Regions from separate parts of the Obesumbacterium proteus genome, predicted to be linked through region 1. Evidence: predicted binding sites of a transcription regulator. Region 1 holds the regulator's gene; the other holds the start of a gene.
What was found. The regulator PurR, encoded in region 1, represses purine synthesis genes. The targets are predictions, from matches to a motif close to CANGCAAACGTTTGCNTG.

Region 1 (4,166 bases):
TCTGGTAAACTGGGAATTCGTGGCGAAAAACCTGGCATAAGTTTGCTGAGTGACGTACATGAAAAAGGCGGTCAATTGACCGCCTTTTGTTTTAGCCATGTTAACGGCTATCGATAGAAAACTTAGCGATAAATCAATGTAGCGCAGCAACAAAACTAAAGATAACAATCACAGCCAGTGCTGCGACCGTTGTCATTAGAGAATATTTCAGATCGGTTTCCATTTCTTCTTCTCCCGCATTTCGTTATCAGATCAATTTTGATTATACATAAACACTTGCAGAAAGTGTGTGAAATCATTTTCACATACCTTAAATGGGATCGCACGCAGTAAAACTTTCGATTATTCTTTCTGTTAACACACAATTTTGACTTCCCCTTTTGCATTTTATAGGCCAAAATTTACGGTTTACTGCTACGTATCAGCTTTCATAACGTAAAAGAATAGGCTGGCGCTTGATATATCCGCATATTCCTCTCTTTGATGCGATTGTAATCAGTGTATTTTGATGTACGTAAGCAAACGATTAACACAATAGCTATGTCATAGTTACATTAGCTTAGGAGTCATCTGTTTCATGGCAACGATTAAAGATGTGGCAAAACGCGCGGGCGTTTCAACCACGACAGTGTCTCACGTTATTAATAAGACGCGTTTTGTCGCAGAAGAGACCAAGACCGCTGTTTGGGAAGCGATTAAAGAATTGCACTACTCCCCCAGCGCCGTCGCCCGTAGCCTGAAAGTTAACCACACCAAATCGATCGGCTTGCTGGCGACGTCCAGCGAGGCGCCCTATTTTGCTGAGGTGATTGAGGCCGTTGAAAACGCCTGTTACAGCCAAGGCTATACGCTCATTCTATGTAACTCTCACAATAATCCTGAAAAGCAAAAAGCTTATTTAGCGATGCTGGCGCAAAAACGCGTCGATGGATTGTTAGTGATGTGTTCTGAATACCCAGAGAACCTGCTGCAAACCCTTGAGGACTACCGCAATATTCCAATGGTAGTGATGGACTGGGGAACGCAACGCAGTGATTTTACGGATGCCATTCAGGATAATGCGTTCGAAGGTGGCTATTTAGCTGGTCGCTATTTAATTGAACGTGGACATCGTGATATTGGCGCGATTACCGGTCAGCTTTCTCGTAACACCGGCGGCGGTCGCCTACGTGGCTTCCTGAAAGCCCTGCAAGAAGCCAATATTCCTGCCCGCGATGAGTGGATGGTAGAAGGCGATTTCGAACCAGAATCCGGTTACAAAGCGATGCATCAGATCCTGTCGCAAAAAAATCGCCCAACCGCAGTGTTTGTGGGCGGCGACATCATGGCGATGGGCGCAATTTGCGCCGCCGATGAGATGGGCTTGCGCGTACCGCAGGATATATCGGTGATCGGTTATGATAACGTGCGCAACGCTCGCTACTTCTCGCCAGCGTTGACCACCATCCACCAGCCGAAAGAGCGTTTGGGCTCAATGGCCTTTGACATGCTCCTAGACCGTATCGTGAGCAAGCGTGAAGATTCCCAAACGATTGAAGTGCATCCAAAACTCGTGGAACGTCGCTCCGTTGCCGATGGCCCATATCTGGATTATCGCCGCTAAGTGATGAAGAACAGCCCTTATCTTTTAGCGCTGTTCCCCGTTGTGCTGTTCTTAGCAGGAGCGTTGCCAATATTGGCGGCGCTCTTGGCGCTGACTCAGCCACTGTCTGACATTTCCACGCTCAATACATTCACCCAGCCGTGGGCGCTTTTATTCCAATGGCCGGGGTTAGTGCGCTCGGTTGGCCTAAGCTTATGGAGCGCAATTGCCGCAACGTTAATATCACTTTGGTTGGCATTAGCGCTTTGCGGACAGGTTATACAGCGCGCCAGCGGCACTGCTCGGGCTATTTCAAGCGCGATTTTGGCCATGCCGCATATTGCGCTGGCAACCGGCCTCATACTGCTGTTATCCCCTTCAGGCTGGCTGCTCAGGATTATATCCCCAGCACTGACGAGTTTTGTGCGCCCGCCAGATTGGACGATCGTCAATGACCCTTATGCCCTGTCCTTAATTCTTTTACTGGTGATCAAAGAGACGCCTTTTTTATTTTTGATGGCGTTTAATATCGCGGGCCGAATCGATGTCGTCCGCCAAATACAGGCGGGTAACGCATTGGGTTACCACAGTGAGAAAGTCTGGTGGTCGCTGTTAGTCCCGCAAATACTGGTGGCTCTGCGTCTACCGCTGTTTTGCGTACTTGCCTTTGGCCTATCCGCCGTGGATATTGCCATTCTATTGGGACCCCAGCAGCCAACCACCTTGGCGTTGTTAGTTTGGCAATGGATCAGTGAACCATCCATGCGGCATCAATCTCTCGCTGCCGCTGGCACGCTGCTGCTTATTGTTATCACGTTAGTTTGCTTTGTTGCATGGCGTTGTGTTGAAAAAATCTGGCTGAAATATTGCCGCAACGCTTATGGACGAAGACGTAATACGTGGCGTATACCCCTTACCCCGCTCTGGGTGATTGGCATTCTATTAACGCTAGGCGCGTATACGGTACTCTTCGTTTGGTCGGTTGCGTGGCGTTGGCCTTTCTCATCTTCTTTTCCGCTACAGTGGACCTATGATTATTGGCTTACCAGCATTCATCAGCTTAGTGCGCCGATTATAAATAGTCTGCTGATTGCCTGTATGGCAAACCTATTGAGCTTAGTGCTGTGCGTTGGGTTTTTAGAATGGCAGTTTTATACGCGTAGAAATACAAATTTATGGCTTCTGCTCGCCCCTCTGTTGATTCCACAAATCAGCCTGATTTTCGGCTTGCAGCACATGGCCGCTTGGTTGGATGTGATTGGTCTGCTGCCCAGCGTGATCTTTGCCCATATGGTGTTTGTCGTTCCGTACTATTTTCTTAGCCTCAGCGGCGCGTGGCAGACTTTCGATTCGCGGCTGATCTACACCGCACAATCTCTTGGGAAGTCGCCCTGGGCGTGTTTCTGGCGTATTAAGATCCGTTTGTTGAATAAACCACTGGCGCTTTCCGTAGCGCTAGGTTTTGCGGTTAGCATGGGATTATATTTACCCACGCTAGGCTTGGGCGCTGGGCGCTTCCCCACGCTAGCAACGGAAACCGTTGCCTATGCATCCGGTATCGATCGCCGCATGGCTGCCGTTGCCGCTTTGTGGCAAACGTTCATTCCGCTTTTGGTTTACGGTATCGCGCTATTTCTGCCATTCATACTGACAAGGAACAAAAAACTGTGACGGTTTTAGCGTTTGAGCAATTTCAAGTTTTGCTGCATGGCACGCCGCTAACTTCAGCGTTGAATACCCGCGTCGAAGGCGGCCAAATACTGACGCTGATGGGGCCAAGCGGCTGCGGGAAATCGAGCTTATTGCTGGCGATGGCGGGACATGCTCATGCTCCTCTATCAACGCAGGGAAAAGTACTGATTGATAATCACGAGGTGACTGAACTTCCGGCTTATCAGCGAAAAATCGGGCTGTTATTCCAAGATGATTTATTGTTTCCCCACCTAAACGTTACACAAAACCTGCTTTTCGCCTTACCTGAAAACATCGGCAAAGAAAAACAGCATCAGCTGGTCACGCAGGCGTTGGGGAAAATTGACATGGCTGAGTTTTCGTCTCGTTATCCTGATGAATTATCTGGCGGTCAGCGTGCCAGAATCAGTTTGTTGCGCACCCTGCTTTCTCGCCCTCGCGCCGTGGCCTTGGATGAACCTTTTTCCAAGCTTGATAAATCGCTGCGACAACAGTTTCGCCAATGGGTATTTGGCGAACTGCAACAGGCGAATATTGCCACCCTGCTAGTGACACACGACGAAGACGATGTTCCACCAAACGGCCAAATCATCATGCTCTAACCCTATTCAGGGCTGAGCCACTCTTGATTCATCGTTTCAGTATCACCTAAGTAATCTAGTAACCAATCAATGGCCGGTGAACGGGTATGGTCTTCCCAAGTGACACAGCAAGCGCTATCCGGAAACGGCTGAGCCAACTGCAAGATCTTCAGCTTACCCGAATGCACCAGTGGTTCCGCCATGTGTGCAGGCATCAGACCAACGCAAAGTCCATTCTCTAGACAATCACAGGCAGACTGCCAATCAGGCACCACCAAGCGGCGCTGGTTGTCTAATAGCCATGTATCGCG
Region 2 (4,166 bases), 2.2 Mb from region 1:
TTATCGCAAAAGGGAATTTTGGAAGCAACCGCATCGCTCACGCAGTCTGGGCGCCAGCTCAGCTTGGATCTCAAAGGGAAAGCAGTACCCGCCGATCAACTGGTTGAGTGGGGATGGCCAGCATTACCGATCAAAGGTGACGTCAATATGCAGCTAGGATTAAAAGGCGTGCTAACTGGTGATGCACCGCTTAAGCCTAGCGTAAACGCCACGCTGAGCGCGCAAAATGCGAGTGGGCAACAGGTTACACAGAAGATGGTTAACGGCGTAGTAAACTAACATTCTAGCCCTCCCTACAGCAGGGAGGGCTTTTGCAAAAAATTACTCGGTAATCTTCAGCGTATTAATCACACCGTTAGCAATATTAGCCGCTTCCTGTTGATTTTCACCCGGCAGAGATACCTGCATGGTCATCAACTGATCGCCAGCTTTAGCCAGTACGATGCTGGAATAGGAAACTTGGCCTTTGGCCGTTTGCAGGCTATTCACTTCCTGAGCTGGCTGCCCACTTACTTCAATGCTCTTATCAGAAAGCACATTCAGGCTTGGATCACGAGATTTCTGTTGTTCAACCAAGCGCCCGCTCAGCGTGCTCAGGCTGTCTGCTGGCAGCGGAGCCATAATCACAATGATCGCCTGCTGACCGCTCTTATTGGCGTAAACGTGCATGCTGTTTGATTGAGAACCTAGCTTGCCACTTTGGTCAGTTAGGCCCGCCGGTAGTGTAAAGGTCACTTTCCCGTTAAGCAGGCTTATGTTCTCTCCGGCAGGTACGCTAGCTTCTACCGGTGTAGATCCTTTGGCAGCAGAGGTGGTGTTATCAGTCGACTGGCCATCACACGCGGCAAGTCCTGCCACGAGCAAACCCACTCCCATAAACTTCACTAAATTACGCATGGTAATTCCTTCTATTGTCCTAACGTCTCGATTGACCAATAAACGTATCGCACCTTATCGGTGCACTAAATGCAAGTAACATATTGTAGCTTCGCTACTTATCATTGGTTCCGTGCGTTAGACACTTCACCAGTCGGACTCGGTTATCGGCTATGTTGTCAGCCACTTCTAGCTCAGATAACTGGTAGCCGTTTTTTATGAGCATTATCAGCATAGCTGGAAAACAGTTTCTGGTTTTCACTTCGATACGCTGATACCCATGATTTAAAGCCCAATCTTCCTGTGTATGCAATAGGACTTGGGCTATTCCGTCGCGGCGGGAGTGAGGAAGTACACCACCTAACCAACTATAGAAAGTGGTGTCGCTAAGCGCATAACCCAACTTAAAACCGACAGGTTTTTCATTTTTATAGGCGACTAATATACAAGTTTCTTTATTATTCAGTCGGTTAATTAAATCTTGCAGGCTATGTAACGCGGAGAATTCGGGCAGTGATGTATAAAGGTGGTGAACATCTTCAACGGTGGCGTGTTTGACGTTAATCGCGGGCATGACATCCTCCGAGGTTCAGGGACATCAGCATATACGATACCGAGAAAAAGCGCTTCTCGGTATCGCGATACGTTTTTTAATTCAGCTGTGGATGCGGGTCTTGGCGGTTAGCTGAGAGATACTTCAGAACCACGTTGAGCATAACGCCGTACATTGGCAGGAAGAAAATCAGGCTGATCAGCAGTTTAAACGTGTAGTCCACCAGCGCAATCTCAACCCAGTTCGCGGCCATGAAGGGGTCTGTGCTGTGGTAAAACGCGATAAAGAAGAATGCCAAGGTATCGCTGATATTACCAAACAACGTTGAAGCCGTTGGTGCCACCCACCACGCACTGCGCTGACGCAGGCGGTTAAAGACATGTACGTCTAGGATTTGCCCCAGAACATAGGCCATGAAGCTTGCGGTCGCGATACGCGCCACCATCACATTAAACTCGCCCAACGCGGCAAAACCTTGCCATTCCCCCTGAAAGAACAGCGCTGAAATACAATATGAAATCAGCAGCGCAGGCGCCATAACCGCCAGAATAATTCGACGAGCCAAAGGCGCGCCAAACACACGAACGGTGAGGTCTGTTGCCAGGAAAATAAACGGGAAGGTAAATGCGCCCCACGTGGTGTGAAAACCGAAAATCGAGATCGGCAACTGCACCAAGTAGTTACTGGACGTAATAATCAGAACGTGAAAAACAGAAAGCCAGCAAAGGGCTTTCATCCGCTGTTGCGGAGTAAAATCAAACATATTTTGGCCTTTTTGGAGATTGGGGTGAGGGAACCCAATGAAAATGTGTGCATCTGAGATGCGGCACGGATGATACCGCGATAATTTGCACATGCAATGGTTAATTTTAACGCAAACGTTCACGTCCCTTGCAGACTATTTTTCAGCAGGTAAACTAGAGGCGTTTTAAACTTCACTCAGCCGTAGCCCTTCGCCAGTACGATTGCGCAAACCGGCCTTCAGAGAAAAACCATGACCGATCTTTTCGCTAATCCTGATAAAACGCTGGATGCACTTGGGCTTCGCTGCCCTGAGCCTGTGATGATGGTGCGTAAAACCGTGCGTCATATGGATGATGGACAAACGCTGCTGATCATCGCGGATGATCCGGCGACCACCCGTGATATTCCGGGTTTCTGTCGTTTTATGGATCATCAACTGATTGCACAAGAAACCGAGCAAGCGCCCTATCGCTATTTGTTACGCAAAGGGACTCCCGCCTAACTAACGCAACGTTGAGCCTCGAACGATAAGCTCGCCCGGATATTTTTGCTCAACGGTAGGCTGTGCGTCGCCTTGGATGCGGTTCACTAACAGCTCTAGCGCAGCGTAGCCGATCTGATAGGTCGGCTGCTTAAGCGTGGTTATCCCCGCCCCCGCCAGCTCTGCCCATTCCAGTTCATCAAAGCCAAGTAAGCCAATATCACTGCCCCAATTAAGGCCTAAACGACGCAGGGAGCGAGCAACCTGAAGGGTTAATGCACCGTTGGCAGACATCACGGCTTTACGCATACCCCGATGCTGATGACAAAACTGGCTCAATGCCTGATCGAGAAGTTCACCTTTGTTGAGCACAACTTCGGCATGGCAGGCGATCAGCTCAGGGCATTCCGCCATAGTGCTTTGAAAAGCATGCAAACGCTCAAGCCGAGTATTGACCAACCCCAGCGGCTCACTTAAAAACATCACCGCTTCAAAGCCCTGCTCGATTAGATGCCGAGTCGCTTCAGTGGCGGCGCGTTGATTGTCTAATCCCACCATATCGCAGGAGAAGTCGGGTATTTTTCGGTCAATCAGCACCATGGGCAGCAACGACTGTTGTAGCTTAGATAACGCTTCTTCACGCATACCCACCGCATTAACCACTAAACCCTCAACGCGATAGCTGCTTAGCAGCTCAAGGTAATGCTGTTCCTGATTGATTTCGTTGTTAGTGTTACACACCAGCAAAGTGAAGCCTTGCACACGACAGGCTTCTTCAACGCCGCGCAAGACGTCCACAGAGTAGGGATTGGTGATATCAGCAATGATCATCCCGATAAGGCGAGTTTGCCCGCCTTTTAAGCTGCGAGCCATCTGGCTTGGGCGGTAATTAAGGCGTTGTATGGCTTGTTCGATGCGCTGTTTGAGATCGTCGGACAGCAGGTGTTGTTCGCCATTTAAATAGCGCGAAACGCTCGTTTTGCCGGTTTTAGCGGCCTTGGCGACATCACTGATGGTGGCGCGGGTTCCCTGACTGCTCACGACGTGTTCCTCTGAAATTCAACGGATAGGCAAATTTAGCATAACCACAGGGGAACTGATGAGATAAGGTTGAGGAAATAGCCTCCTCAGGCAAAACAGGAGGCTAAAAGAGGGCATGAATTACATCGGGCTTAATGTAATTTCAACACGACGGTTCTGAGCTTTGCCTTCTGTCGTGCTATTTGACGCGATTGGGTTCGCTGGGCCCATGCCCTGAGTACGAACGCGGCTTGCTTCAACGCCCTGAACAATCAGAGAACTTGCGACGCTGTCGGCACGCTGCTGAGAAAGACGCATATTCAGATCTTGGCTACCGGTACTATCGGTGTAACCCACCACGTTAACTGCAGTCTTAGGATACTCTTTTAAAACCATCGCCACGCCGGTCAGGGTATTGGCACCGGCCGGTTTCAAGGTGCTGCTGCTGGAGTCGAAGGTCACATTATTTGGCATATTCAGCACAATGTTGTC

Region 2: the regulator PurR is predicted to act here: its motif matches at 2,301-2,318, upstream of tusA (sulfurtransferase TusA).

Annotation. Positions count from the first base shown of each region.
Region 1 covers NZ_CP014608.1:3,359,573-3,363,738, reverse strand. The annotation lists gene sodB (superoxide dismutase [Fe]) at 1-40, shown strand, start outside; gene cydH (cytochrome bd-I oxidase subunit CydH) at 134-223, opposite strand; gene purR (HTH-type transcriptional repressor PurR) at 578-1,603, shown strand; gene DSM2777_RS16015 (ABC transporter permease) at 1,607-3,253, shown strand; gene DSM2777_RS16010 (ATP-binding cassette domain-containing protein) at 3,250-3,876, shown strand; gene punR (DNA-binding transcriptional activator PunR) at 3,879-4,166, opposite strand, start outside.
Region 2 covers NZ_CP014608.1:580,995-585,160, reverse strand. The annotation lists gene DSM2777_RS02850 (AsmA family protein) at 1-279, shown strand, start outside; gene DSM2777_RS02845 (DcrB family lipoprotein) at 322-897, opposite strand; gene DSM2777_RS02840 (GNAT family N-acetyltransferase) at 992-1,450, opposite strand; gene DSM2777_RS02835 (7-cyano-7-deazaguanine/7-aminomethyl-7-deazaguanine transporter) at 1,527-2,192, opposite strand; gene tusA (sulfurtransferase TusA) at 2,424-2,675, shown strand; gene DSM2777_RS02825 (LacI family DNA-binding transcriptional regulator) at 2,676-3,695, opposite strand; gene DSM2777_RS02820 (OmpA family lipoprotein) at 3,816-4,166, opposite strand, start outside.